Regions from separate parts of the Ruania suaedae genome, predicted to be linked through region 3. Evidence: riboswitches for the same ligand, from Rfam matches in the RefSeq annotation. Region 3 holds a riboswitch; each other region holds the start of a gene.
What was found. Region 3 has a riboswitch for S-adenosylmethionine ahead of LQF12_RS03625 (DUF1737 domain-containing protein). Riboswitches for the same ligand answer to the same signal wherever they lie in the genome.
Positions count from the first base shown of each region.

Region 1: linked by a shared signal. The riboswitch ahead of LQF12_RS01265 (methylenetetrahydrofolate reductase) and the one ahead of LQF12_RS03625 (DUF1737 domain-containing protein) in region 3 are both predicted to bind S-adenosylmethionine.
Region 2: linked by a shared signal. The riboswitch ahead of LQF12_RS10530 (LLM class oxidoreductase) and the one ahead of LQF12_RS03625 (DUF1737 domain-containing protein) in region 3 are both predicted to bind S-adenosylmethionine.

Region 1 covers NZ_CP088018.1:286,876-296,766, forward strand. Annotated here, with positions in the region: gene LQF12_RS01240 (ABC transporter ATP-binding protein) at 1-750, shown strand, start outside; gene LQF12_RS01245 (HNH endonuclease signature motif containing protein) at 799-2,280, opposite strand; gene LQF12_RS01250 (MFS transporter) at 2,502-3,596, opposite strand; gene LQF12_RS01255 (L-rhamnose mutarotase) at 3,727-4,056, shown strand; gene LQF12_RS01260 (enoyl-CoA hydratase/isomerase family protein) at 4,063-5,121, opposite strand; SAM riboswitch class I at 5,270-5,372, shown strand; gene LQF12_RS01265 (methylenetetrahydrofolate reductase) at 5,418-6,332, shown strand; gene metE (5-methyltetrahydropteroyltriglutamate--homocysteine S-methyltransferase) at 6,432-8,756, shown strand; gene LQF12_RS01275 (YtxH domain-containing protein) at 8,815-9,162, shown strand; gene LQF12_RS01280 (TM0106 family RecB-like putative nuclease) at 9,175-9,891, opposite strand, start outside.
Region 2 covers NZ_CP088018.1:2,291,709-2,301,599, forward strand. Annotated here, with positions in the region: gene LQF12_RS10510 (glutamate-5-semialdehyde dehydrogenase) at 1-709, opposite strand, end outside; gene LQF12_RS10515 (SRPBCC family protein) at 741-1,169, opposite strand; gene LQF12_RS10520 (ArsR/SmtB family transcription factor) at 1,166-1,507, opposite strand; gene LQF12_RS10525 (MFS transporter) at 1,541-2,788, opposite strand; gene LQF12_RS10530 (LLM class oxidoreductase) at 2,999-3,979, opposite strand; SAM riboswitch class IV at 4,254-4,384, opposite strand; gene LQF12_RS10535 (CHAT domain-containing protein) at 4,448-6,790, opposite strand; gene LQF12_RS10540 (S8 family peptidase) at 6,792-8,357, opposite strand; gene LQF12_RS10545 (hypothetical protein) at 8,359-8,781, opposite strand; gene LQF12_RS10550 (RNA polymerase sigma factor) at 8,774-9,346, opposite strand; gene proB (glutamate 5-kinase) at 9,430-9,891, opposite strand, start outside.
Region 3 covers NZ_CP088018.1:795,038-804,928, reverse strand. Annotated here, with positions in the region: gene upp (uracil phosphoribosyltransferase) at 1-312, shown strand, start outside; gene LQF12_RS03660 (LacI family DNA-binding transcriptional regulator) at 328-1,341, opposite strand; gene LQF12_RS03655 (sugar ABC transporter substrate-binding protein) at 1,472-2,770, shown strand; gene LQF12_RS03650 (carbohydrate ABC transporter permease) at 2,796-3,728, shown strand; gene LQF12_RS03645 (carbohydrate ABC transporter permease) at 3,770-4,534, shown strand; gene LQF12_RS03640 (glycoside hydrolase family 127 protein) at 4,556-6,454, shown strand; gene LQF12_RS03635 (O-succinylhomoserine sulfhydrylase) at 6,463-7,686, opposite strand; gene LQF12_RS03630 (rhodanese-like domain-containing protein) at 7,700-8,119, opposite strand; gene LQF12_RS03625 (DUF1737 domain-containing protein) at 8,116-8,382, opposite strand; SAM riboswitch class I at 8,388-8,472, opposite strand; gene LQF12_RS03620 (hypothetical protein) at 8,587-9,891, shown strand, end outside.

The DNA of each region.
Region 1 (9,891 bases), 510 kb from region 3:
CTCGTGGTGGACCGGGGCTCGCGGCGGGTGCTCGAGGGCGTCGGCTTCCACGCCGCGCCTGGCACGGTCACGGCGGTGATCGGCCCGAACGGCAGCGGCAAGTCGACCCTGGTGGGTGCGATCGCGGGCGACGTGCCCGTGGTGAGCGGCACCGTGCTGCTCGACGGCAGCCCGGTGCCGTCCCTGCGCCCGTCGCAGGCGGCCCGGCGGCGCTCGGTGTACACGCAGGAGACGAGCGTCTCCTTCGACTACCTCGGCGCGGAGATCGTCGCCCTCGGTCGGCGGCCGTGGCGGGCGCAGGAGAGCGCGGCCGGTCGTGAGGCGATCGTGGCCGCGGCGCTCGCGCAGACGCAGATGTCGGCGGCCGCCGGGCGCCGGGTGCTGACGCTCTCCGGAGGCGAGCGGGCCCGCGTGCAGCTGGCGCGCGTGCTGGCCCAGGACACCCCGGTGGTGCTCCTGGACGAGCCGACGGCGGCCCTGGACCTGCGCCATCAGGCGCTGGTGCATGCGCTCTGCCGCGAGGTAGCGGCCGCCGGCGGCACGGTGCTGGTGGTGCTGCACGATGTCGACTCGGCGCTCGCCGTGGCCGACCAGGTGCTGCTGCTCGATCAGGGACGCCTGGCCGTGTGCGGCGCCCCGGAGGAGATCACCGCGGGGCACCTGGAGCGGGTGTACGGGCACCCGGTCGACATCGTCACCCACCCGATCGACGGCCGCCGGCTGGTGCTCCCGCAGCGCGCACCGCGCTGAGCACAGATCAATCACGGCCACTGCGCACCACCAGGTACCTGCCGAGGTTCACGCGAGCTGCGGCGCTCCATCGGGTAAGACAGGTTGGATGGGTGGCGGTTCCCAGTCGGAGTCGGCGCAGGGCGGCGGGTGACGACGGCTCACCGGAGCCCCATCCGGGCCGGTGAAGTGCCAATGGTCGTGATGACGGCTGATCGCGATCTCGCGCTGGTGCACCCGATCATGGTGGAACCAGCACAGCAGGATGCCGTGGTGGGTGTCGGTGGCGCCGCCGCGGCTCCACCAGAGGCTGTGGTGCACCTCGCCCCATCCGGGCGGTGCGGCGCATCCCGGAAAGGCGCAGTGCCTGTCCCGGGCGGTGATCGCGGTCGTCTGGGCTCGGTTGTGCAGGCGCTGGGCACGGCCGACGTCGAGCGGCTGGGAGTCGGACCCGAAGACCACGCGGGTGAACTCCGATCCACACGTGAGGCGAGCGAGCTGGCCGGGGCTGAGGGGGGTGCCGTCCTCGAGGGCCGCGGGTTCGAGGCCGATCATGGCCCGGTGGTCGATCCGGGCGACCAGCGTGGTCCCGTCGGGCACGTCGCCGCTGCGGGCGCCTGGCCGGCGGGCGCCCTGCTCGGCCCCCTCGCCTGGGTCATGCTCGCTGCCCGGTGTCGTGCGCTCAGGTGCACTCGCGCCGGTGTGCTCGGTGTGCTCGGCGTGGTCTGTCGCCAGGCGGTGGAGCGTGTGCGCATCGACGGTGACGGTGGTGTGCGGTCGGATCCGGGCGCCCGGCTGGAGGGAGCCGGAGTCGAGGGCGAGATGGGACAGCGTGATGAGGGCATCGGCCAATCGTGCCGACGGTGTGCGGTCGTCATCGACCACGGGCACCCCCACGATCGCTTCCAGCGCGACCCTCAGGGCAGCGCCGTTCTCGGGCGTGAGCCACCCGTTGATGGCGAATCCGTCGAGGGTCTCGGACACGAACAGGTGCTGCTTGGCGGCGTCCTCGACCCAGTTCCGGTCGGCGGCTTCCGGGTCGGCGCGGATGGCCCAGGCCTGGAGCGCGCGGCGGAAGCGGTCGGCATCGAGGACGGCGGCCTGGGCGACGAGGAAGGCCTCGCCGATCTCCGGATCCGCCAGCGTGTCGATCAGCGTGGAAGTCCTGGTGCAGTGCTGAGCCATCAGGGCGGCGTGATCGGCGCTGATGGCACCGGCGGCGAGCGCCGCTTCGGTGGCAGGAAGGTGCTGGTGCAGGTTCTGAGCGGTGCGGATGCGGGCACGGGTGGGTCCGAGCCGGCGGTCGGTCCGGTCGGCCCACCAGGTGGGCAGGCTGCGGTATCCCGAGGCGGCCCAGGTGCCGTCGGCCTCGACCGCGACGGTCAGGTGATGGGCGAAGGCCTGTAGTCGCCGTTCGATGTTCTCGACGCTCTCGACCAGCCCGGTGAGGCGCCCGGAGGGGAGATCGTGGAGGTCCGCGTCCATCAGCGCTTCCAGCTCGCGACCGACCTGTTCCAGTCGGCCCTCGAGCTGGTCCGCGGTGGCGGTCACGGAGGCCTCCTCGGGTCGACGGCGGGTTCGGGATCGTGCTTCTCAGCGTAGTACGGATGTTCGTATGGATCAAGACTTTTCGTTGCAATCACGGGAAAAAATCCGGATGGGGGTTGTGGACGAAGGTGCATCGGCCACGGGGCTGTGGATAGCCATGGCGCGGCGCTCGCTGTCGTGCGCCGGTGCACCGGTCATGCACCGGCCGGCGCCGACCGGTGTAGTCAGCGCAGCCGCGCGGCGGCGGCGACCGCGGCGGTCGCCATCAAGACGCTCGACCCGGCCAGCGCCACCTCGAGCGAGGTGAGCGTGAGCAGCCCGCTCACCGTGATGATCCCGAGCGATTGCGCCGTGCGCAGCAGCGCGAACACCTCGGCCCGGCGCAGTGGGGGCGCCAGCCGATCGAGCGCGAGCGAGTAGTGGGTCCCCAGTGGAGCGAGAAGCGCTCCGACAAGTACCGCGCCCAGGAGGGTGGACCACAGCGCAGGCCCGAAGGCGATCAGGACGGTACCGATCGTCGTCACCAGCAGCTGGAGCACGACGATGCCCTGGCGGGAGGTCCGGTTCCGGACGCTCACCCAGACGCCTCCCGCCACGGACGCCAGGCAGAGCGTCGTGGCGAAGAGAAAGCCTGCGGCGGGGTCCAGGCCGAAGCGGATAGCCAAGGACACAGCCCCCACCTCGATCCCTGCCACCGCGGCCGACCCGGCCATGGCGCACCAGAGCCAGAGCCCGATCTCCGGAGTGATGAGCCCGGGGCGCCTGCGCGCCGCGGGCCCGGCCGGTTCCGCCGCATGCGGCGCTGCTGCGTCCGTCGACGAACGCGGCGCCGGTGGCAGGAGGGCCAGCGAGCCGGCGCCGAGAATGCCGAGCGCGAGCACGGCCGCGGGCGCCGAGACCGAACCGAGGAGCGAGGCGAGCGCAGGGGCGCTGACGAACACCACCTCGTTCATGGTCGCCGCGATACCGAGGGCGCGCGGCAGCCCCGCGGGCCGGACCACGGTGTTCAGTGCCGTCCGCATATGACCGTAGGCGGCGCCGCTGACCACCCCGGCCAGGGCCGCCGCGGCGATGAGGAGTGCGAACGGCAGCTGCAGATGTGACAGCAGCGCCGTGGCGATGAGGGCGAGCGTGCGGATCGCCACCAGCAGCCGCACAGCTCCGGTGGTGCTGAATCGACGGCTCATACGCGTGACCGGTACGGCGCCGATCACCTGCGCGCCCGTCATGGCCAGTACCATCGCCGCACCGCTGTCCGCCGTACCCGTCAGCGGTAGCGCGAGCAGCGCGAAGGCGATCGGGGCCGCGGCCTGCGGCACGGAGAAGCTGGCGTAGGAGAACAGCCACCGGGCGAGCGCGGTTCGCGAGGTGCCGGGTGATGCAGTGACGATGCTCTCCTCCTCACCGATACACCCGAGCGCTGGTTCCGGAAACGATACGTTGGCTCACATGCAGATCGCTCTCCACTCCCGCATCAAGCCCGGCCACGAAGAAGCCTACGAGCGTGACCACCAGGCCATCCCCGAGGGGATGGTCGAGGAGTTCGCGCGCCTGGGCGTGCACGACTGGAAGATCTGGCGCAGTGGCCGGGATCTCTTCCACCTCGTCGAGTGCGACGACTTCGAGGCGGCCATGCGCGAGCTGGAGCACAGTGAGCCGAACGCGCGCTGGCAGGAGTTCATCAACACCCATCTGGACGGCTTCGCCAGCTTCGGCGAAGGGCCGACGGCCACCAGCGTGCCGCTGGTGTGGACGTTGCAGGACCAGCGGCGGTCCTGACGCCACTCAGAACAGCGCGAGCACCTCGGCCGGGTCGACCTCCTCGAGCGAGGCGTGCCGCCAGCGCGGCTCCTGCCCCCGTTCGATGAGGACTGCCCGCACTCCCTCGATGAAGTCACCGGCCCCGGCGCCCCGCATCAACCCCGTGCCCAACCGCAGGTCCTGGTCGAGCACGTCGGCCACGGTCGGCATCCGGGCGGCACGGCGGATGGCCTCGAGGGTGAGCGCCACCGAGAACGGGCAGCGCGAGGACAACATCGATGCCGCCTCCTGTGCCTCCGGCTCCGGGCGATCACGCAGGCGGGAGGCCACCGCGACCGGGTCGTCGCCGCTGAAGCAGTCGTCGATCCACGCGCGGTGACCGACCGAGCCGCCCGGACGGCGGGCCGGCTCGAAGCCCTCCACCGGCTCCAGGGGCGCGCCCCCGGCCCATCGCGCGCACAGCCGTTCCCAGGCCTCGGCCTCGATGAGCTCATCAGCGAGCCCGGCGGCGATCGCTTCCTGCCCGCCGGCTCGCGCCCCGGTGAGGGCGAGGTAGGTGCCCAGCTCACCCGGAGCCCGGGAGAGCTCGAACAGCGCACCCACGTCCGGGAAGAAGCCGATCGCCGTCTCCGGCATCGCGACGGTCGTGCGAGAGGTCACCAGCCGTAGCGAAGCGTGCCCGGCAAGCCCGATTCCGCCTCCCATGACCACCCCGTCCATGAAGGCGGCGACAGGGATCCGGGCCTGCGCGATCAGCCGGTCGAGGGCGTACTCGGCCTCCCAGAACTGCACCGCGCGATCGACGTCGCCGGCCAGCAGCCAGTCCCGGATCGCGCGCACATCACCGCCCGCGCACAGGCCCCGGTCACCGGCGCCGTCCAGGGCGAGCGCCTGGACCGACCCGTCGTCGGCCCACGCATGCACCTGGTCACTCACCGCGGTGACCATTTCCGTGGTGAGGGCGTTGATGGTCTCGGGCCGGTTCAGCCGGATCCGCCCGAGCGCGCCGTGCCGGGCGACCAGCACGTGCTCGCCGGCGCGAGTCCAGGGGAAGGCGTCGGGGTCGGTGATCGGGTCCGGCACGGGTGCCTCCTACGTGATCAGTCGGGCGGGCCTGCCCTCCTTCCGAGTGTGGCCCCCCGACCCGGTGCGCGCACGGCGTCGCTCCACCGCCGGTCTCATCCAGTGATACGAGCTGGAGGCAGGACATGAGACAGGTAGCATCGGAAACTCACCATCCAGAGCGGCCGAGAGTCCTGGCTCGACGACGCCGCAGCAACCCCTCAACGGAAGCCTCCCGCGGGGAAGGGTGCTACAGCCAGGTCCGATGGAGTTCTGATGCAGGCACAGGTCCACCCACCCGACGGCGGGGGTCCCCCATGACCACCGCCACCCTCTACCGCACCCCCCGGCCGGGGCCGTGCATCTCGTTCGAGCTCTACCCGCCCCGCACGCCGCGAGGCGAGGAGACGATCGGGCGCACCATCGGTGCACTGGCCGATCTCGCCCCCGACTACTTCTCGATCACCTATGGCGCCTCCGGCTCCACGCGTGCCACCTCCCGGGAGCTGATCTGCCGGGTCCGGGACGAGACCCGCATCACGCCACTGGCCCACCTCACCTGCGTCGGAGCCAGCGCCGAGGATCTCGACGGCTACGTCGCCACCCTGCTGCAGGCGGGCGTGCGCGACTTCCTCGCGCTCCGCGGCGATGCGCCGGCCGGCGAACCGGACTGGCGTCCCCACCCTGAGGGTCTCACCCGTGCCAGTGAGCTCGTGGCGCTGCTGCGGCAGACCGCCCGCGACCACCTCGGCGAGGAGGGGGACGCCGTCAGCATCAGCGTGGCCACCTATCCCGGCGGCGCCTACGACGCCCAAGGGCGGCCCCGCATCGAGGACGACGACGTCGCCGCCCTCCTGGAGAAGCAGGCCGCGGGAGCGGACTTCGCCATCACCCAGCTCTTCTACGACGCCGGCCACTACGCCGAGCTCGTCCGTGCCGCGCGCGCGGCGGGCGTGCGCATCCCGATCGTGCCGGGCCTGATCCCGCTGACCGACCCGCGCCGGCTGCGCCGGATGGTCGAGCTCACCGGCGTGCCGGTGCCGCCCGCGCTGCTCGAGGAGCTCGACAGTGCGCCGGACAAGGAGGAGGCGTACCGGCGCGGACTCGCCGCCAGCGTCCGGCTCGTGCACGAGGTGCTCGAGACCGGTGCGCCCGGGATCCACTTCTACACGTTCAACTCCTCGCGCGCCGTGCTGGACCTGCTGCGCGAGTCCGGCCTGCGGCCCACCTGACCCGGCCCGCCGACGTCCACTGACTCCCACTCACACTGCACCGCCCCCTCGTACTCCCACCCCGGCAGGGGACGACCACCCGATCCACCGGAGGACTCGATGACTCAGCACACCCACGACGCCCAGCCCTTCCCCGCCACCACCGTGCTCGGCTACCCCCGCATCGGCCCGCGCCGCGAGCTCAAGCGCGCGCTGGAGTCCTTCTGGTCCGGTGCCACCACCGAGCCCGACCTCGCCGGGGCGGGCTCCGCCCTGCGCCGCCGCACCCGCGAGCACCTGAGTGGCCTCGGCCTCGACCCGCACGCGGCGGCCATCCCCTCCGACTTCAGCTACTACGACCAGGTGCTCAGCACGGCCGTGGCCGTGGGTGCCGTCCCGGAGCGGTTCGGCATCGACGCCGAGGGGCCGGTCGGCCTGGCCGACTACTCCCGCCTGGCTCGCGGCGACGCCGGGACCGCCCCGCTGGAGCTGACCAAGTGGTTCGACACCAACTACCACTACCTCGTGCCCGAGATCGGCGCGCAGACGCCGCTGCGTCACATCCCGGGTTCGGCTCCGGTGGCCGAGTTCCTGGAGGCCAAGGAGCAGGGCACGCTGACCCGGCCCGTCCTCGTCGGGCCGGTGACCTTCCTGGCGCTGGCCAAGGGCGAGGAGGACACCGACCCGCTGGACCGGCTCGACGACCTCGTCGAGGTCTACCGGCAGCTGCTCTCCGAGCTCGCCGCCGCGGGCGCCACCTGGGTGCAGCTGGACGAGCCGGCGCTGGTCAGCGACAACGGCGCCGTTCCCGCGCCGCGGCTCACCGGGGCCGCCGAGCGCGCCTACCGGCAGCTGGCGCAGGCATCCGCCCGCCCGCAGCTGCTCGTGGCCGCACCCTACGGCGACCTGCGCGAACGGTTCGCCGTGCTGGCCGCCACCGGCGTGGAGGCGATCGCGCTGGATCTGGTCAAGGGATCCATACCCGACGACGGCGCCCTCGCCCAGGCCTCCCACCTCACCCTGGTCGCAGGGCTGGTGGACGGCCACAACGTGTGGCGCACCGACCTGGACGCCGCCACCGAGCGGCTGCACCAGCTACGGACGGCCCACCAGGGGCGCGTGTGCGTGGGCACCTCGACCTCGCTGCTGCACGTGCCGCACACGGTTGCTGACGAGCAGGCGCTCCCGGAGCGGCTGCGCTCCTGGCTGGCCTTCGCCGACGAGAAGGTGGCCGAGGTGCTCGCCCTGTCCGCAGGCCCCGACGGCGCAGCCGAGGCCTTCGCCGTGGCGCGCGGCGCCGTCGCGGATCGCGCCGGCGCACCCGGCGTGCGCCGGGACGAGGTGCGCCACCGGACGGGAGCGCTCACGGCCTCCGACACCGAGCGTGCCCAGGTCGACGTCCGGGTGGCTGCGCAGCAGGAACGACTCGGGTTGCCGCTGCTGCCGACCACCACGATCGGGTCCTTCCCGCAGACCGGCGAGCTGCGCCGTGCGCGGGCGCAGCGGCGCACGGGGGAGATCACCCAGGAGGTCTACGACCAGGTGATCCGGGACGAGATCGGCCGGGTGATCGACCTGCAGACCGAGCTCGGGCTGGATGTGCTCGTGCATGGGGAGCCCGAGCGCAACGACATGGTGCAGTACTTCGCGGAGCTGCTCGACGGGTTCGCCGTCACCGAGCACGGGTGGGTGCAGTCCTACGGATCGCGGTGCACGCGGCCCTCGATCCTGTGGGGTGACGTCTCCCGCCCCGCGCCCATGACGGTGGAGTGGACCCGCTACGCCGCCTCGCTCACCGACAAGCCGGTCAAGGGCATGCTCACCGGACCGGTGACGATCCTGGCGTGGTCCTTCGTGCGCGACGACCTGCCGCTGGGCCAGGTGGCCGAGCAGGTGGCACTCGCGCTGCGGGACGAGGTGGCCGATCTGGAGGCCGCCGGCATCGGCGTCATCCAGGTCGACGAGCCGGCGTTGCGCGAGCTGCTGCCGCTGCGGGCCGAGGATCACCAGGCCTATCTGGACTGGTCGGTGCGCTCGTTCCGGCTGGCGACCTCGGGTGCTGCGCCGTACACCCAGGTGCACACCCACCTGTGCTACTCCGAGTTCGGTGAGGTGATCGACGCCATCGACGGTCTCGGAGCAGACGTCACCTCGCTCGAGGCGGCGCGTTCGGCGATGGAGGTGGTGCCCGAGCTGGCCGCCTCGGGCTTCTCCCGCGGGATCGGACCGGGTGTGTGGGACATCCACTCCCCCCGCGTGCCGAGCCAGGAGGAGATCGCCCAGCTGCTGGACCGCGCGCTGGACGCGGTGCCCGCCACCCAGCTCTGGGTCAACCCGGACTGCGGGCTGAAGACGCGTCGCTACGCCGAGACGGAGGAGTCGCTGCGCAACCTGGTGGCTGCCACCCGCGGGGTGCGCGCGGGGTCGTCGCCGCTCAACAGGTGACTCGGCCGGTGCCGGGCTAGGGTGACGTTCACACACGGACCGAAGCTGGGAGACCGCAATGAACGGCAAGATCGCATTCGTCGTCGGGGCGGGGGTCGGGTACGTGCTCGGCACCCGAGCAGGCCGCGAGCAGTACGCGCGGATCAAGGAAGCCACCAAGAACGCGTGGCAGAACCCGAAGGTGCAGGAGCAGGTGAACGCCGCCGAGGAGCGGGTCGGGTCGGTGATGCGCGAGCAGGGCTCGCAGATGGCAGAGCGTGCCACCGGCCTGGTCAAGGACCGCCTCTCCGGGCGGTTCGGGTCCTCGCACTCCAGCACCGAATCCGGTAGTGCCGCCTCGGACACACCCGGTCCCGGGACCAACGCCAACCCCGAGCCCGGTGGCGGCACCGGATCACGCGCGTAGGGCGCTCACCACTCAGCGCAGGCGCCGCCGGCGCATCGACGCCGTTGAGCATCGCCGCAGGAACCGGCCCAGACTCGTCAGGTCAGCCGCGTCGCGCGGCATGGTGCGCTGGAGCGCGGGGGAGTGGACGAGGATCAGGCGCCCCGCCGGCGTGCTGCCGCCCCCGGCGCTCGCCTCGCTCCAGGGATCCAGCACGCCGGCGAGCCCACCGGGCGCCCGGTCCGGTGAACTGAGAGCGAGCGAGCCCACGGTCACCGGAGCGCGTCCATCGAGAGCGCCGGTGGTGTCACCGACCCGCACCAGGGGATGCCCGGCGGCGTCGAGCGCCTCGCGCAATAGCCGTTGCTGGCGCGGCTGCGCGGCCACCACCAGCACGTCGGCGGCCTCGAGCGGTCGCGGACGGCCAGCGTCGACGGCCGGCCGGCCCAGCAGTGCGCCGACCTGGGCGACGACCTCGGCGGCCTCGGCCGCGGACCGTCCGTTCTCCCGGTGGTCGACCGGAACCAGATGCAGTCCGGCTTCGAGCCCGGCCACCTCGGTGACGTCTGTCTCCCGTTCCGCGGCCGGTCCGGTGGCCGGGTCGGGCCGGGCGGCCACGTCGGCTCGCTCACCTGCGTCGGCTCGGTCCGCTGCGCCGGCTCGGTCGATCCGGCCTCCGCTGTCCGCCGGAGCGCCGGCCGTGCCGCCCGCCGCCCTACCCGGCGGCGCGGCGTCGCGCTGAGCGAGCAG
Region 2 (9,891 bases), 1.5 Mb from region 3:
CGGTCTCGATCACCGGCACCTGCGACTCGGTCACCACCGTCTGGATGAGTCCCGCGCCACCGCGCGGGATGAGCACGTCGACCAGTCCGCGGGCGCGCATCAGCGCCCGGGCCCCGGCGCGGCCGTAGGCGTCCACGGACTGGATCAGCTCGCGCGGCAGGCCGACCTGCTCCAGCGCGTCCCCGAGGACCGCCACGATCGTCTCGTTGCTGCTCGCCGCGGCCGACCCACCGCGCAGCAGCACGGCATTACCGCTCTTGAGGGCGAGACCGGCAGCGTCGACCGTGACATTGGGCCGGGCCTCGTAGATCATCCCGACGACGCCCATCGGCACCCGCACCTGGCGGACCGTGAGTCCGTTCGGCAGCGTCTGGCCGCGCACCACCTCGCCTACCGGGTCGGGTAGTGCGGCGAGCTCACGCAGCGCGTCCGCGATGGCCTCGATCCGCTCCCCCGTCAGCCGGAGCCGGTCGACGAGTCCCGGGCTCATCCCGGCGGCGCTCTCGCGCTCGACGTCGACCGCGTTGGCGGTCAGGATCTGCTCGGTCTCGGCCACGAGGGCGTCGGCGAGGGTGTGCAGAGCCTGGTTCTTCGTGGCGGTGGTGGCGCTGCGCAGGGCGCGGGAGGCGACCTTCGCCGCCTCGGCGAGGTGGCGGACACCCTCGCTCGCCTGCTCGTCGGTGACCTGGGCCGCAGTCTCCACGCTCATCGCCCCAGGATACGGCGTGCCCGGCTCGTGGTCAGCGCTGTCGCCGGCCGGGGAGCCGGTCCAAGACGTCATTCCACCCCTGTTCGGCGCCGCCGTCGGCGACGTGCGTGGTGGAGGTGTGCAGCACGGTGACCACCGTTCCGCCCTCGGTCGGGACGAAGCTCACCTCCACGGTGTCCGTGGCGCCCTCGCCGGGGGCCTCGTCGTCGGAGATCCAGAGCCATGTCATGGCGAGACGGAGCGGAGGGTCGACCACGGTGAACCGGCCGGTGACGCCCACACCGGCGGCAGCGCTCACGATCCGGTACTCCCCACCCGGCCGGGCGTCGAGCTCGTACTCGGTGTCGGGCCACTGCGGCCACCACCACTGTGCCATCTGCGCAGGCTCGACCCAGGCGGCGAACGCCTGCTCGGGGTCAGCACTCACGAGGCGCGAGACCGTGATCGTCGTCGGTGTCATGACCGGTCCTTCCCGGACGTCGTCGAGTTCATGTGTGCCGCGAACCGGTCGAGATGGTTGCTCCAGAACAAGCGGGTCGAGGTGGCCCACATCACGAGTGCGTCGAGGCTGCCCGGGACGATCTCCACGGTGACGCTGCGGCCGGACTTGGTCCGGGTGACGAGCCCACCCTCGGTCAGCCGGTCCAGGTGACGCAGCACGGCGGGGCCGCTGATGCCGAGAATCTCGGCGAGCTCGGTGACGGTGGCGGGGCCGGCGGCGAGTCGGTCGAGCATCCGCCGGCGGGCCTCGTTCGCGATCGCGGTCGCCGCCGGGTCGAGGAGCGCCGTGGATGTCATGTCGCGCAGCCTAGCCGACACTTAACACATCTGTTAAGTGTTCTCGTCGACGTCGACGGACTGCGCCCGTCGCGCACCCTGGGCCCGGCGCAGCCCGCGTGCCCCCACCAGCGAGATGATGGCGGCCAGCGAGGCCCCCACGATCGTCACCGCGAACGCCGGCGTGTAGCCGCCCCAGTCGGCCAGGCGGCCGGCCGTGCTCGACCCGAGGGCGTAGCCCAGGCCCGTGGCCGCGGCCAGCAGTGTCATCGCCCCGCCCAGGCGGCTGGGTGGGTTGATCCGCTCGGCCAGCGTGAAGGTGGTGATCATCGAGGGGGCGATCGCCAGCCCGAGCACCACCAGCACCGGCACCAGCGTGGCGATCGAGCCCACGAGCAGCAGCGGCATGCTCAGCAGCGCCAGCGCCACCGTGAACACCCGCAGCCGGTTCTCGTACCGGAACACATCCGGCACGGCCACCACCGCCAGGCCGGCCGTCACCGAGCCGATCCCGAGCAGCGCGTGCAGCAGCCCGGTCAGCCCCGGCTCCCCCGCCTGCGTGGCCAGCACCGAGGCGCCTGCCTGAACTGAGCCGAAGATCATCCCGATGGTCAGCTGGGCGAGTACGAGCACCACGAGCACGGCCGGCAGCGGCTCCCGGCTCACCGTGGCATCGCGCCGGGGCACAACGGCGGCCGTGGGGTGCACGGCGAACCAGGTGCCGAACAGTCCCAGCAGCACACCGGCGGCGATCAGAGCGGCCGACGGGTTGAGCATCGCCGCCACCAGGCCGACCACCGCCGGGCCGAGCACGAAGCTCGCCTCGTCGGCCGCCCCCTCGTAGGAGAACGCGGCATCGACCAGCGGTTGCTCGGACCGGCCGGACCGGCGCGCGATCGGGCGCCAGCGCACCCGGGCCAGGGTGCCCACCTGCGGCAGGAATGCCCCGCTCGCCCCGGCGATGAGCACCAGCGGCCACCAGGGGTCGCCGGAGGTGTAGGAGGAGGCGGCCAGCACGAGCCAGACCAGCCCGGCGGTCCCGACCAGCGACTGCACCAGCAGGACCGGCCGCTGCCCGATCCGGTCGGTCAGCGCCCCCGCGACCGGGGAGGCGACGGCGTTGACCACCGCGGTCGCGCCCGCGGCCGCGCCGCCGGCGCCGTAGGAGCCGGTGGCGGCCGAGACCAGCAGCAGCGCGCCGATCTGGGACATCGCCACCGGCAGCCGGGCGAGGAATGCCACGAGGATGTAGACCACGCCGGTCAGCGAGAAGAGGTTCCGGTAGGAACGCAGGGGGGACATTCACGGCTCCAGGGTGCGCGGACGCGCGCACCACCCCACCGCTGGTGCGCAGAAGCCCTGATCGCAGTCGCGAGTTTACCTCCGCGACACGCCGGGTCGCCAGCGCTGGTGACGCAGCCGACACGGATGCGCCGGTCTGCAGCACCATCGCGCCGCAGACCGGCGCATCCGTGTCGACCCGGTCAGACGAGCCGGGTCAGACGGGCCGGGTCAGGCGGTGACCCGAGCGCGCGCGGCGCTCACGCGGCGGCGTCCGGCGGCAGCGGTCTCCACCGCCGCCGCGCGCGGGCCCCGCAGTCCGCGTGCCTGCAGCAGCGGCACCACGTCCTGCACCAGGGCGACGACGTCGGTGGGCACCGAGGCGGGGATGACGGTGAACCCGTCGGCCGCACCGGCGTGGACCCACTGCGCCCACAGGTCGGCCAGGTCGGTGGCGGTCCCGATCGAGCGCAGCGGCACCGGGCGCGGCTGCTCCTCGAGCGAGGTGAGGAGGTCCCAGCGGGCGCGCGCGCTGGGCGCATCCGCCGAGATCAGGGTGTGCACATCCACCAGTACCTGCACGTCATCGGCGTCGCGGCCCCACTCCACCGCCGCCTCCCGGATGGCGGTACGTGCTGCACGGGCCTCCTCCAGCGTGGCCACGCTCAGGCGGGCGACGTCGGCACGGGCGGCGGCGAGCTCGCCGTCGACCGAGGTGCGCACGGGGACGACCACCTGCGGGCGGGCCGCCACGGCGGACCCCCGCTGCGCCGTCGGCCATCCGGTGATGACGGACTCGACGGCCCGCAGGCTCCGGGCGCCGGAGGCGGCCACCTCGAGCTGCCAGCCGGCCCGGCCGGCGGAGGCGCGGTGCACGCTGGCCACGGCGCCGGCGACGTGCTCGGGTCGGTGGCTGCCGAGCGGGACGGTGGCGACCAGGGTCGCGCGGGAGGTGTGGCGGGACAGCCGGGAGGCGGCCACGGCACCGTCGAGCCAGTCGTCGCGGCGGCGCACACCGGCGTGGTGGAAGGTCTCGTCCAGGGTGAGCAGGTCGACGCCGCCCTTGTCGGCCAGCGAGGCCAGGCCGGCGAGGCGGCCCATGATGAAGGACTCGGCGTCGGAGTCCTCGGCACGGCGCCACTCACGGGGTGCGCCGGCGCCGGACAGGTCGAGGGAGATCAGCGAGGTGGGCAGGGTGGCCGTAGCAGGCATGAGAGTGTCCTTGTTCTGCGAGAGCGGGGAGCTCGATCGCCGGTGCACGCCGGCGTTGTCACGCCACCGGCAGGTGTGCAGCCGCGAACCGAGGGTGGTTCCGAAGGGGCCAGGCGCCCGAGGGACCGGTCGAGGTTCGGCTCAGGCCGACATGGAACAGCGACACATCATGCAGGCGGCGAAGCGCAGTGCGGGCCGTGCGGGCCGTGTGAACACTGGGGTCCGGTCCTGGATCATCTGTTGCTGTGTCCTTCTCTCGTCCACCGCGCTCGCGGTGTTGCGCTTGCCCTGCACCAGGTGGCCAGGGCCAGGTCGTCACCCGGGGCACCCCACCGCAAGTGGAGGGTTGCCGGTCAGCCGGCCGGGGCCGTGGCACTGCGTCCACGTGTGCTGACACTCAAGACCTTGGTCTGCACTGTACGAGCGAATTGGATGACGTGTCAACCAATCACGATCGGTGCGCCGCGCTCAGCCGGCTCCGTAGCACTGGACCGCACAGTCGAGGGCGTCCGTGCCGAACGCGAGCGCGGCCGCCGCGGCGGGCGTCCGCCCGACTGCGAGCGCCGCGTGCAGGGCGCCGAACCGTTCCAGCGCGGCGTCCTCGCAGATGTCCGCCGGCGCCGCCACCACCGTCCGGGCGCCCGCGTGCAGCCAGGCCCGGGCCATCCCGAGCGAACCCCCGGCGGCGCCGCAGGCCGAGAGCACGACCACCGGGGGCACCCGCGGGTAGAGCTCGACATCGTGACCGAACAGGTCGCCATCGGTCAGGGTGAGGGAGGCGAAGAGCGGGTGCGCCTCCCGGTCCTGACCGTGGGCGCTCACGTGCAGCAGGTCCACGTCGGCGGCGAGGATCTCGGCGTCGTGGCAGTCCTCCCCCTCCCGCACGGGGCGGGTGTGCCATCGCCGGCGCACCAGGTCCGCCTCCGCGCTCCCGGTGCGGGTCCCGGGCCCGACGACCACCCCGACACCGTGGATCGGCCGGGGCGCGGCCTGGCGCAGCCACGCGCTCGCCGAGGTCGGCACGGTCACCGGCACACCGGCGGTGCTCGGCAGCTGCCCCCACGGCATCCGGGCCATCACCGCCGGTGCGGTGATCGTCAGCGCGCCGGCGCCGTGCAACGCCGGAGCGAGGAGCCGGTCCAGGCCTTCGATCCGCTCCCGGAGCGCAGCACGGACCACCGGTGCGCGCAGCTGGGCCGCCATCGTCAGGTCCGCACCGAGACCGCCGAGAAGGCGATCCATCTCGCCCCAGGCACCGAGATCGAGGATGTCCTCGCGGTCACCGAGGGTGAGGGCGATCAGCCGGCCCTCGATCTCCATCAGGCTCACGTAGCGCCCTGGCCCCGCCGCCTGCCGTACCTCCGCCACCGTCACAGTGCTGGTCGTGCCTCTCGTGCCCAGCTCCCCGGCGGTCAGCCAGCGGCCGTGCCGGATCTCCTCCACCAGCCGGCGCCGCCGGTCCGGATCCCCGTCGGGGCCGAGCCGGCGCAGGTCGGCAAGGAGATCGCCGAGCTGTTCGGGCGGACGCGTCGCCGGTACCCGCGCCACCAGCTCGCGCGCCCGTTCCGACCACGTGAGCAGGTGCTGGGCGTCCCCGCTGAGCCAGGCGGCCCGCTGCCCCAGGCGGATCACCCGCGCCCCCACCCGCCTGCTCACCGACTGCAGCTCGAGGCTGCCGATCCCGCGTTGCCACCGGTCCAGCTCGTCGATGGCGTCCGAGGCCGCCGCCAGTGCCGCGCCGGTGTTCCCCGATCCGAGCGCCAGCTCGGCCGAGACCTCTCCGGCGAGCAGGCGCACGGTCAGCGGTGCCTCCGGACCGGGCGGCACCGGCTCCCGGCCTCGTAGACCGCTGGCACGCATCCGCAGGGCGGTGGCGGTGTGGGAACGTCCCGCCGCCCCGAGGCGATCGGCGAGCCCGTCCAGCACACCCGCCTCCGGGGGCGAGGTGGTGCGGCACCTCAGCAGCAGCCCGACGGCGCGCGCCTCGTCCGCCTCGACGGCGTTCTCGTGCTGGACGAAGCGGCGCACGGCACGCTCGGCCGCCCACCGGGCGTCCTCGCCCTCGAGCCGGCGCGCCAGGTGCAGGTCGACGTCCCCCTGCAGCCGCCACAGGTCGGTCTCCGCCAGCCGTGCGGCCACCTGCCGCAGCAGGGCGACCGCCTCTCCGCGCAGGCCGGCGGCATCCAGTGCCTCGGCGCGGTCGATGTCGAGCGTGGCGGTCACGGCCGGACCGAGGTCGGCCAGACCGAGGCGTGCCTGGTCCATCCGGCGCAGGGCGTCCACCAGCTCCCCGCGCAGCAGGTGCACGTAGCCGAGGTTGTGGGCGCACTTGGCGGCCGAGACCGGGTTCGGGCCCCTCGCCCCCTCCTCGAAGTCGCGGCGCGCGGCGTCGTAGGCGGCGACGGTCAGGTGTGCAGTCCCTCGGTTGAGGAGCATGCGGCAGCGCTCCTCCCCCACCAGCGTCTCCAGAGCCGTGCTGAAGAGCTCGATCGCGGCCTCGGTCTCCCCGCGCACGAACCGGATCGTGCCGAGCTGGCCGGCCAGCACGGCGTGCTCCGCCGTCCCGCTCCGGGCTCCCTGGTAGGCGGTCACGCACCGGGCCAGGCCCTCCTCGGCCCGGCCCTGCTCCACCTCGACGAACGCCAGGGTGCCCTCGATCCGCGCGATCTCCTCCGCGCTCGTGGCGCACCGGCGCGCCCGGTGGAGCAGGCGCTCCGCCTCGGGGAGGTCACCGCCGTTGGCCGCGCGCCTGGCCTCGGCATGGAGGGTGGCGGCGGTCTCGGGCGCACCGCCTGCGAGCACCTGGGTCACCTCATCGGTCCTGTGCCTTCTCCACCGCGCGCAGTGCCGCCCCGGCGGCCCGGATCCGGTCCGGCACGTCCTTGCCGGGCGGCACGCTCGGTTCGAGCATCGCCGCCACCCGGGCGGCGAGCAGCGGAGCGGCGAAGGACGTCCCGCTCCAGACGGCGAAGCCGCTCCGGAAGTCGTCGAGGTCGAGTGTCTCGCTGCCCGGCCCGGTGCGGACCGTGGGCTGGCGCCCGGAGTCCAGCTGCGGGCTCGTGCTCACCAGCGCCGCGCCCTGGTCCCAGCCGGTGACCCACTTACCCTGGTTGCTGAAGGCGGCGATCGTGCCGTTCGGATTGAGCGCGCCGACCGAGACCAGCGGCGCCACCGCCGGGTCCGGTGAGAGCGTGAAGGCGGCCGGCAGGTGTGGTCGCGTGGTGGCGGCGTTCCCGGCGGAGGCGATCACCGTGGTGCCGTCGGCGCGCAGCTGATGCAGTGCCCCGTACAGGGCCGAGCTGTAGGCCCGGTCCTCGGGTCGTTCGTGGGTATAGCTGAGGGAGAGGTTGACCACATCGACCGGACCCGAGCTGCGCTGGTACTGCGCCAGCTGCGCCAGGACCGTGATCAGCTCGAGCTCGGTCACCACCCCGTCCCCGTCACAGACGCGCACGGCGAGCACATCGGCATCGGGAGCGACCTGGCGCACCAGACCGGCGATGAAGGTCCCGTGCCCAGCCGCACGGCCGGCGAGCCCGCTGATCTGCGGGCCACCCGCGGGGTCACGCTCGGGGTCGGGAGACCCGTGGCGCCCGACCGGCGCACCCGCCAGCTGCGGCACCCGGACCACCCCTTCGAGCCACTCGTGGTCCCCGCACCCGGTGTCCAGCACCGCCACGGTCACCCGGCGGCCGGCCTCGGGGCGGCGGGGCGGCGCGGGGATCGGCAGGCTCACCGGCTGGCGCCCGCCGAGCCCGGGGCGTGTGTACGAGCCGGCAGGGTTGGTCTCGATGAACGGGTTGGTCTCGATGAAGGGGTTCGTCTCGATGAAGGGATTGGTCTCGATGAACGGGTTCGTCTCGATGAAGGGGCCCAGGGTGAGCGGGTGGTCGAGACCGAGCACGGCGCCCGGATGCCGCTCCTGCACCGCCTTGAGGACCACGGCAGCGTCCGGTCGATCCACCGGGCTGCCGTGGCGGCGGGCCAGCCTCACCTCGAGCACGCCGGCGGCGATCGGTTCGCCCTCGGGCCCGGCCCGGCGGCCGCTCCCGAACAGCGGCTTCCACACCTCGCGCAGCTCCGGCGGGCCCGCCCCCGGTTTCGTGCCGTAGCTCTCCTGGAGGCGTCCGACGGCGCCGGTGAGCCCGGTCTCGGCGCTCACCCGCTCAGGTGGGTACAGCACCGCCTGGCCGATCCTCGCCGACCACTGCCGCTCCCCCAGCACCTCCTCCAGGACCGCCAGGTCCTCCTCGACGCCGGGGACGAGCGGGCACAGCAGCGCATCGCCCAGGTAAGTGGTGCCGGACCAGCCCGCCTCCGGATCGGCACCGGTGCGGCGGATCCGCGACCATACGGCGGGAGGCTTCCAGCCCGTCATCTCATACCTCGAATCCTGGAGTCAGATACGCACCGTCATCACTGCGCAGTCGTAGTCGTACCGGTCCGCCGGGCACCCTGTCGAACTCGAACCGCCCGGCAGGCGAGACCGTGGCGGTGCGTGACCACTCCTCATGCACCAGCGCCACCTCCCGGATCCCCTCGGCCCAGCCGTCCACCCGGCGCCGGCCGTCGGCCTCCTGGCCAAGCCGCACCACCAGGGTCAGGCTGTCGGAGACGAACTCCAGCACCTGCGCGGACTCGCCGCGCACATCGGCGAGCTCGACCGGGCGCAGGCTGAGCAGCTCGGCGTCCAGGTCTTCGGAGGCCACGGCCACGATGACCGAGTCGACCAGCCCGTCCGGCACCGGATCGGCGCGCTCCCACATCTTCCGCAGCGCCTCGAGCGCCTCGTCCTCACGCATGGTCGACCCCCTCAGCAGCAAGCAACGTCCGTAATCGGGCCAGGCACCGCGAACGGGTCGGCCCGATGCTCCCCATCGGCATGTCGAGCTCCCCGGCGAGCTGCCGGTAGTTGGGCCGGTCCAGGAAGGCCGCCACCCGCAGCAGCCGCTGGCACCGCTGCGACAGCTGCGCGACGGCGTCCCACAGCACCCGTCCGGTCCACCGCGTGGTCGCCTCCTGCTCGGCGGAGGCGCCCTGACCGGTCTCCGGCAGCTCGCCCATCGGCTCGGTCCGTGCTCCGGCCTTGACCACCCGCCATGCCTCACGCCGTGCGGTGGTCACCAGCCATCCCCCGACGGCGTCGGCGTCCCGGATGGCGTCGGGGTGGCGCACCAGTGCCAGCCAGGTGGACTGGACGACGTCGGCGGCGGTCTCGGCGTCGAGGCGCTGGGCCCGCACGACCTGCCACAGCACCGGTGTCAGGCAGCGGACGAGCTCGTCCATGGCCGTGGGCGAGCCGTCCCGCCATTGGCGGTAGTGCTCGGCTGCCACGGTCCACACCGTGGGCTGCGCGGATCGATCCATGATGGGAGTACTCTTCACGCTTGTTCAGGAGCGCACAAGCACCCGGGTGATACATCGCCGATGCGACCGCCGGCCCGGTGGAGTCAGCGAGGCCGCACGAGCACCAGGTCGTCACGGTGCACCACGGCCCGTACCGAAGCCTCACCGTGCTCGAGGGCCAGCTCCTCGGAGCGTCTGCCCATCCGCTGCGGCAGCTCCTCCGCGGAGTAGCCGACCAACCCCCGGGCGACCACGGCACCCGCCTCGTCGGCGACCTCCACCGGGTCACCTGCCTCGAAACCGCCTTCGACGCCGATGACGCCCGCCGCCAGCAGCGATTTCTTGCCCGCCGTGATGGCCCGGACGGCTCCGGCGTCGATGATCACGCGGCCGCGGGTGCGGGCGGCGTGGGCGAGCCACAGCCGCCGGGTCTGGATACGCCGTCCGGTGGGGGCGAACCAGGTGCCGACGTCCTCACCGGCGAGGGCGGCGGCAGCGTTCGCCGCCGAGGTCAGCACCACCGGCACCCCGGATCCGGTGGCGATCGTCGCCGCCTCGATCTTGGT
Region 3 (9,891 bases):
GCGATCACCTACGCCAACCGCCTCCCCGACGATCTCACCGGCCGGCAGTGCTACGTGATCGACCCCATGCTCGCCACCGGCGGTACGCTCGTGGCCAGTATCGAGTACCTGTTCGCGCGCGGCGCGCGCGATGTCATCTGCGTGACCCTGCTCGCGGCCCCGGAGGGCCTGCGCACGGTGCAGGAGGCCATCGGCGACCGCACGGACGTGACCATCGTGACGGCCGCCGTCGACGATCATCTGAACGAGAAGGGGTACATCATCCCCGGGCTGGGTGATGCCGGGGACCGCCTGTACGGCGTTGTCGACTGAGCCGACTACGCCGGTTCACTCACCCACCGTCGACCCGCGGATCGCGAGTCGGCACACCTGGGTGAGCAGACCCGCTCGCGGCTCGCCGTCGAGCGCTACGACAATCTGTTCGGCCGCAGCCTTGCCCATCGCCTGAAAGTTCATGTCGACCGAGGTCAGTTCCGGCCGGGATCCCGTGGCCAGGATCTCCCAGTTGTCGAAACTGGCCACCGCCACATCGCCTGGCACCGTGACTCCACGCTCTCGCAACGAGTCCAAGCAGCCGCGGGCGATCTGATCCGAGGAACAGATGATGGCGTCGACTCGGGGATGGGCATCCATGATCTGCGTGGTCGCGGCGCGCCCCCATGACTCGGTCCACGACCCGAACATGTCGTGAGCGCCCACCAGCTCCACACCCGCCTCCGCCAACGCCGCAGTGATCCCAGCAAGCCGGTCGTGCGACGCCTGATACGTCCCGTCGCCGAGGATGTGGGCGATACGGCGCCTGCCCAACGAGAGCAGGTGTCGCGTCACCAGCTCACCGGCGCCGACGTTGTCGCAGATCAAGGAGAGATCCTGGGGATCGTCCGAGGGGGCGTAGGTGTAGACCACTGGCACCGGGAGATGGCGGCCGAGGGAGGGCCGCGGGTCGGTGCGGGAACCGACGACGATCAGCCCGTCCACCTTACGTCCGAGCAGGGTGCGCACATGGTGCTGCTCGCGGATCGAGTCCTCGCGAGCATCGGTCAGCAGAACCGACATCTGCTGTGACCCGAACGCTCCCTCGACACCGCGCAGGATCGGGAGCGAGAAGCGCCCGACCAGATCGGAGGTGATCAGTCCCACCGAGCGCGTGCGCCCCGAGACCAGGTGCTGGGCCACCGAGTTGGGGGTGAACTGCAAATCCTCGGCCGCCTCCAGCACCCGGACACGGGTGTCGGCCTTCACATCGGACCGTCCGTTGAGCGCTTTCGACGCTGTGGCGAGGGAGACACCGGCAGCGGACGCCACGTCGCGCAGGGTCGCGCGCACCGAATTTCCAGTCATCTAAGCCGCCTTCGCCATCCCCGCGCACTTGTCCACCCGTTGACCGTACACGAACCGGATGCTAACCTGCTCGAAACTGCCGAAAGCGTTTTCGAGCGTTGCCGGCCCCACAGGAACGAAGGAGATCCTCGTGACCTACAGCACTCACACCCCATGGCAGCGTCGGGCGGTGCTTCTCGCCTCAGGCGGCCTTGCCGTCTCTCTCGGGCTCGCGGCCTGTGGATCGGGCACTGGACTCGGCGGATCTGATGAGGAGGCCTCGGACGGCGCTGCCGGCGAAGGCGAGCAGACCCTCACTGTCTGGCACTACTTCTCAGAGCCGAACCAGGTGGAGGTGATGGACACCTACGCCGAGATGTTCGAGGATGCCCATCCGGACGTCACGGTCGAGAACGCCTACGTCCCGTACGACCAGATCATGTCGAAGGTCGTCTCGGCCACGGGCGCCGGCGAGGGTCCGGACGTCGTGGTCTTCAACGGGGCCGAGACCTCGACGCTCGCCCTGGCCGATGTTCTCGTCCCACTCGACAACTACCTCGCCGACTGGGAAGACACCGACCAGCTTCCCGAGTCAGTCCTCCACTCGGTCAACGACCAGATCTACGGCGTTCAGGGGTACGTGAACCTGCTCGGTCTTTGGTACAACCAGGACATTCTCGACGAGATCGGCGTCGAGCCACCGCAGACGATGGACGAACTGGAAGCGGCGATGCAGGCGGCAGTCGAGGCCGGCTACGAAGGCATCACCATGACCGGACTCCCACAGGGGCAGGGCGAGTGGCAGGCCTACCCGTGGCTCTCCCACGACGGTTTCAGCTACGACTCCCCGGATGCGGGCGCGCTCGAGAGTGCGTTCAGCCGCGTCAGCGGCTGGGTCGAGTCCGGCTACCTCTCCCCCGAGGTCGTCAACTGGGATCAGACCGTGCCCTTCCAGGAGTTCGCCGCGGGGGACATCGCGTTCGCCGAGAACGGCAACTGGCAGATGGGCGCCGCTGAGGACGCCTCCTTCGAGTACGGAGTCGTCCCCCTCCCGCTCGACGACTCCGGCCAGGTCTACCTCGGTGGCGAGGGCCAGGGCATCACCGCCAATGCCGATGACCCGGATCTCGCCTGGGAGTACCTCACGACGACGTACCTCTCCGTGGAAGGACAGGTGGCGGCCACCGAGACGGTCGGCTACATCCCGTCCCGCTCCGATGCGGCCGAGGACGAGGCGGTCACCAGCGACGAGCTCCTCTCGGCCTTCACCGAGACCGTGGCGGCCTACGGAGCCAGCTATCCCGCGCAGTCCATCCCGCCGGAGTCCGTGCCGGACGTGCAGCTCGCAGTCGGTCAGGCCTGGAGCGCCGTCCTGGGCGGGCAGCAGGATCCCGAGGAGGCCGCCTCCCAGGTGATCGCCGACCTCGAGCCGCTACTCGCCGAGCAGTGACCGCAGCGAGCGCGGGAGGCGTGCCGTGACCACGGCGACCACCACACCACCCGCCCGGCGCCCAGGGCCAGGCCAGGCCAGGAAACGCCGACGGCGCCTCTCCCCGCACGCGCCGTTCGCCCTGCCCGCCGTGGTGGTGCTGGGACTGTTCTCGCTCTACCCGCTGATCCAGCTGCTGCGAATGAGCGTCTCAGACGTCTCCACCAGCAACCTCGGCCAGGACTGGGCATTCGTCGGTCTGCAGAACTATCTCGATGGCTTCGCCTCCGGGGCGACCGGGGACGCCCTGGCACGCACGGCGATCTTCGTCCTCGCGGTGACGATCCTTGGCATGATCGGGGGGTTCGCTGCCGCAGCCGCACTGCGCACCAAGGGCTGGTGGTCCTCCGTACTGCTCTCCCTGATGGTCTTCGCCTGGGCCCTGCCCCCGGTGGTGAACGGATCGGTGTGGAAGTTCCTGCTAGCGAGCGACGGCCTGGCCAACTCGATCGTCACCGGTCTGGGGTTCTCCGAGCGCCCGTTCCTGTACGACCAGTACTGGGCACTCGGGTCGGTCGCCGTGGTGAACGCATGGGCGGTGATCCCGTTCAACACACTTGTGTTCCGGGCCGCGCTGCTGCAGATCGACCGGGAGCAGTTCGAGGCGGCCGCCCTGGACGGAGCGAGCCGGTGGCAGGAGGTCCGGCACATCATGCTCCCGGCGGTGCGGCCCACCAGCCTGGTGCTGCTGATCCTGACCGTGGTGTACGGCTTCCGGTCCTTCGACTTCATCTACGTGATGACCTACGGAGGCCCGGGCACCGCCACCAATACCTTGCCCTTCCTCGGATATCTGCAGGCGTTCACCCGCTACGACTACGGCCTCGGGGCCTCAACCTCGGTGCTCGCCGTGGCGATGGTGCTCCTGCTCGCGGTGGTCTACGCCCGCTCGATCCGACGAGAGGAGACCCGAGGATGAACGAGCGCACAGGGCCCGTGACCGGCCTCATCAAAGTGCTCATGACACTCTTGTACGGGGTCCCCCTGTTCTGGATCGTGCTCACCTCCTTCAAGGGCTCGGATGAGGTGTTCGGGCCTGCGTTCTCCTTCAGCCCCACCCTGGACGCCTACCGCGACATGATCGGCCCACAGCTGTGGAGCTCCCTGCAGCAGTCGGTGGCGATCGCCGTCGGAACCACCGCCTTCGTACTCCTCATCGCCGTGCCCGCCGCCTACGCCGTGGCGCGCGTGAGCGGATGGGTCTCGATGATCGGGCTGGGACTGTTGATCGTGTTCCAGATGAGCCCGCAGACGGCGAACGTGATCCCGCTGTTCCAGATCTTCGGCGAGTGGCGCATGCTCGACTCCACGGCAGGGGTAATCGTCGCCGATACCGCACTGCTGACCCCGTTCGCGGTGATGCTGCTGCGGCCGTTCTTCCGGGCCGTCCCGCCCCAGCTGGAGGAGGCGGCCGCGATCGACGGTGCCGGGGTGATGCGCATCTTCGCCACCGTGGTGCTACCGATCGCCCGGAACGGGGTGTTCACGGTAGGCACCCTGGTGTTCCTGCTCTCCTGGGGGGAGTTTCTCTACGCCGTGAACTTCTACCTTTCGCCCGGTCAGTACCCGCTCAGTGCCCTACTGGCGCAGCAGGTTTCCGCCTTCGGCATCAACTGGCCCGGACTGATGGCACTCTCGGTGCTCACCTCGATCCCCATCCTCATCGTGTACCTGCTCGCCTACGGCCAGCTCCGCGACGGTCTCGCCGCGGGCTCGGTCAAGTAGGCCCCTCGACCAAGGAAGCCCATGTCTGTCACACCCACCACACACTCCGCTGGATTGCCCGTGATGCCCGCTCAGGGCGCCGTCCGGCCACTCGGAGGGCCCCAAGTCGCCATCGAAGGAGGCTTCTGGGCTCGCCTGCAGGAGTTGAATGCCACCACGATCATCGACCATGCCCAGGATTGGATGGAGCGGGTGGGATGGATCGGCAACTTTGACGCTGCCGTGGCGGGCACGATCACCGAGGTCCGGCGAGGCCGGGAATTCTCCGACTCCGACGTGTACAAGCTGATGGAAGCGATGGCCTGGGAGATCGGCCGTACCGGCAGCACCACCCTCGACGAGCGCTTCCGTGCGCTCACTGCACGGATCGCCCCGGTTCAGACCGGCGACGGCTACCTCAACACGAAGTTCGGCCGTCCCGGGCAGCGCCCCCGGTATTCCAACCTCGAGTGGGGGCACGAACTGTACTGCTACGGGCACCTGTTCCAGGCCGCGGTCGCGCGGCTACGGACCACCGGCGAGGACGACTTCGTGCGGCTCGCACTGCGCGCGGCCGACCACGTGTGCACAGAGTTCGGCCCGGACGGCCGAGCCCAGGTCGGTGGGCATCCCGAGGTCGAGACCGCGCTGGCCGAGCTCGCCCGCGCCACCGGCGAGCAGCGGTACCTGGACCAGGCGGCCCTGTTCGTGCAACGCCGCGGAGGTGGCACTCTCGCCGACATCGAGCTCGGGCGTTCCTACTACCAGGACGACGTGCCGGTCCGTGAGGCCACGGTCGCGCGCGGTCACGCCGTGCGGGCGTTGTACCTGGCCGCAGGCGCCACCGACGTGGCCGTGGACACCGGCGATGACGAGCTGCTCGAGGCGTTGCTCGAACAGGCGCGCACCACACTGGCGCGGCGCACCTATCTGACCGGCGGGATGGGAGCCCGGCACACCGGAGAGGCCTTCGGCGAGGACTACTCCCTGCCCCCGGACCGCTCCTACTCCGAGACCTGCGCCGGTATCGGCGCCATCCAGTACTTTCAGCGACTGCTGCTCGCGACCGGCGACCCGGAATGGGCGGACCAGATCGAGCGGATCCTGTTCAACGTCGTCGCCACGTCCCCGGCGGAGGACGGGCGTAGCTTCTTCTACTCCAACACCCTCTACCGCCGTGAGGCCGGCGAGCCCCCTGCGGTTGACGTGCCGAGTCCACGGGCGGAGTCGAGCATGCGGGCCCCGTGGTACGACGTCTCCTGCTGCCCCACGAACGTCGCCCGCACTATCGCCTCGCTGGATGCCTACGTCGCCACAGCGAGCGAGAACGGACTGCAGCTGAACCAATACGCGTCGGGAACGGTCACCGCTGAGCTGGCAACCGGCACGGTGGCGGTGCACGTCGAAACCGACTACCCCGAGTCCGGGGCCATCCGGATTCGGGTCGAGCGCAGTCCCGACGGCGAGTGGACCCTCTCCCTGCGGGTGCCGCAGTGGGCCGCGGGTACCACCGTCGAGATCGATGGCCACGTACAGGAGGTCGAGCCGGGGTATGCACAGGTCGAAGCCCCGCCGGCAGGGGCCGAGGTTGTCCTCACGTTGCCCGTCGCGCCCCGCTGGATCTGGCCGGATGACCGGATCGACGCGGTGCGCGGGCAGGTCGCGGTGCAGTGCGGACCGCGGGTCTACTGCCTCGAGGGCATCGATCTGGCAGGAGAGATCGGCGACGTCCTGGTCGATTCCTCACGTCCACCGCAAGGTGGGCCGGGAGACGTGACGGTCAATGTCAGGACCGCCACGCACCCGGACGTGGCCTGGCCCTACACGTCGGCACCTCAGCATCCCGAACTGACAGATGTGCGTCCGGTCCGCTTGGTGCCCTATCACTCCTGGGGCAACCGTGGCCCGTCCTCGATGCGGGTGTGGCTGCCGACCACCTGACCCGGCTGCTACAGCGCCCGCAGCGCCCGACTCAGGTCCGCCTGCAGGTCCACCACATCCTCCAGCCCGACCGAGAGCCGCACCGTGGAGTCGGTGATCCCGACGGCGTAGCGCTTCTCCCGCGCGATCTTCGAATGCGTCGTGGTGGCCGGGTGGGTGATCAGCGACTTGGCATCCCCGAGGTTGTTGGAGATGTCCACCAGCTGCAGGGCGTCGAGGAAAGCGAACGTGCGCTCCTTGATCTGCTCCTGCTCGCCATCGACGTCCAGGTCGATCGTCACCACCGTGCCTCCGCCGCTCATCTGGGCTCTCGCCAGCTCGGCCTGCGGATGGGAGTCCAGGAAGGGGTAGCGCACCGCACGCACCCCCGGCTGGGACTCCAGCCATCCCGCGATCTCCAGCGCCGCGGCGGTCTGCGCCCGCACCCGTACGGCAAGCGTCTCCAGTCCCTTGAGCAGCACCCAGGCGTTGAACGGGCTCAGGCTCGGACCGGTGTTGCGGATCATCTGCTTGACGGGCCCCTCGATGTAGTCCCGGCTGCCGAGGATGGCCCCGCCCAGCACCCGGCCCTGGCCGTCGATGTGCTTGGTGGCCGAGTACACCACCACGTCCACGCCCAGCTCGTGCGGGCGCTGCAGGATCGGGGTGGCGAAGACGTTGTCGAGGATCACGGTGGCCCCCGCCCGATGGGCCAGCTCGCACACCGCCTGCACGTCCACGATGTCCTGCATCGGGTTCGAGGGCGTCTCGAACAGCACCACGTCGGCCGGGGTGGCCAGCGCCGCCTCCCACTCCTCGATCCGGTGGGCGTTCACGTAGTCCACCTGCACGCCCCACCGGCCGAGGATGTCGTCGAGGACCACGAAGGTGGAGCCGAACAACGCATTCCCAGCCACGATCCGGCTGCCCGAGGAGACCAGGGCGGCCAGGGAGGTGAACACGGCGGACATACCGGTCGCCGTCGAGAAGCAGGCCTCGGACCCCTCGAGCAGGCGCAACCGTTCCTCGAAGGCGGCCACGGTCGGATTGCCATAGCGGGAGTAGATGAACCGGTCGGCCTCGCCCGCGAACGCGGCTTCGGCGTCGGCGGCGTGGTCGTAGACGTACCCCTGGGTGAGGAACAGCGGCTCGGAGGTCTCACGGAACTCGGTCCGTTGCTGCCCGCCGCGCACGGCGAGGGTGGCCGGCCCGAGCCCCTCGGGCAGACTGGCGTGCGGGCGCGGATCACTCACGACGGCGCCCGGTTCAGCTCTGCGTCCAGGGCAGGCCGTCCGCCCGCCACCCGACCCAGCCACGGTGGCCCTCGGTGTCGGTGGGCCCCTCGAAACCGTCGCTGACGTTGTACGCCGGGCCGAACCCGGCGGCCGTGGCCGCCTCCGCGGCGGCGATGGAGCGCTGTCCGCTGCGGCAGATGAACACCAGCGGCTTGCCGTCCCCGGCCGCGTACCCGGCACGGCTCAGCTGGTCCAGGAACGCGGGGTTGCGCGAGCCGTTCGGGAAGGTGTTCCACTCGATCAGCAGCGTCGGCCGGTCGATCTCGTCCGTGCGCGGCACACCGACGAAGGACCACTCGGCCTGCGTGCGGACGTCCACGAGCGCGGCGTCGGGGTGCTCGGCCAGGAGCGCCCATGCGTCCTTGGGGTTCAGGTCACCTGCATAGCTCATACGGGCCGCACCTCCGCGTTCGGTCGTTCGTCGTTGGTGGGCCACCGCACCGCCTGTGCGGCGATGACCCTGCTGCCGTCGAAGGTCACCGACGGCGACCCGTACAGTTCGTAGCCCTCCTCGAGGGCATCGCTGACGCGCTCGCAGAAGGCCGCGTCGTCAGGACCGGTGAGCAACCGGTACCGGTGGCCAGGAGGTCCGGCGGGGCCGCCCCGGCCATGTGTGCCCGGACCGTTCGGGTGCCCGGTCGTGTGCTCGGTCATGCGCTCCTCCATCGGTTCTGGCGGTAGCACCTTCGGGCGAGGTTGCTGCAGCGTCATCGAGCCAGATCTCTCGGCTGCTCTGGATGGTCCCCTGCATCGTAGGTCGGCGATCGCCGGGCTGTCATGTCACTGTCCGCGCCCGCCCACGGATCGGACAGTAGGCTGCGTGGTAGGTGCAACACGGTCGGCCGTCAGGACACGATCGTGATGAACCCGGAAAGTGGGGGCAAGATGCGCGACCGCAAGCGTCTCGGAGCCACGATGGCGATCCTGACGACCGCTGGTCTGACCGCGTGCGGGGCGATCCAACCCGAGACACCGGGCGCACCACCTCCCGACGACAGCATCGTCGCCTGCGAGGACGTCACACCGCTGCGCGCTCCCGATGAGAACTACCGGGACGATCCGGTGTACGTGGGCAACGACCAGCCCGTGGAGGAGGTCCGTGCGTGGGCGCAGGACCTGCCGGGCTATGCCGGGATCTGGATCGACCGCGAGCACAACGGCTGGGTGTCGGTGGCGTTCACCCAGGATGTCGCCGAGCGCCGCACCGAGGTCGCCGATGAGTTCAGCGACGAGGGGGTGGCGGTGGTCGAGGCCCTGCACACCGAGGAGCAGCTGGCCGACCTCGCCGAGCGGGTGCGCACCGAGGGACCCGAGGGCGCGGTGAGCAGTCTCGCACCGGAACCTCAGCTGGGCGTGGTCGCCGTCGAACTCAGCGTCCTGTCGGAGGAGAACCTGCAGGCGATGGAGGAGTTCGTCGACGAACCGCTGTGCGTCTCGGGGCCGGAGCCCGAGGAGGTGGTCGAGCCCGGTGAGCAGCCCACCGAGGGGGAGCAGTGGCGGCTGCTCGGAGAGGAGCAGACCGGGGAGGTCTATCGCACCGGGGTGGCCACGACCGAGTCGCAGTACGCCGACCTGTGGGAGCAAGCCGGGATGAGCGGCGAGGTGCCGGCGTTGGACCTGGAGAGCGAGATCGCCGTCTGGTTCGGTGCCGTGTACGGCTCCAGCTGCCCGATCCGGCTCGACGACGTGGTGGCGACCGGCCGGGTGCTGCACGCCGAGATCGTCGTGCCCGGCTCACCGGGAGCCTGCACCGAGGACGCGAACCCGCACGCCTTCGTCGTGGCCGTCCAGCGTGAGGCCCTTCCCGAGGGCCCGTTCCACGTCCAGCTCAGCGCCGAGGACCCGCCCGCCGGGGTGCCGGAGGAGCGCACCGTCGTCTCGGCCGACCTGTCCACGCCGGGCAGCACCGCCACGGCGGATCAGATCGGCACCGACCCCGACCTGATCGATGCCGCGGACGAGCAGGCGCCGGCGCGCAGCGGCGACACGATCGAACCGGGCCGCGTCTGGCCCTACCGGCTGGTGGTGAACGAGGCGTGCGACATCCGGCGCCTCGGCCGCCTCAACGACGTCGACTGGGTCACCGACGATCCCACCCTGCCCGCGGCGTGGGCGCCGTTGGTCACCGGCGGCGAGGTCGAGGTGGAGGTGATCCTGACGGAG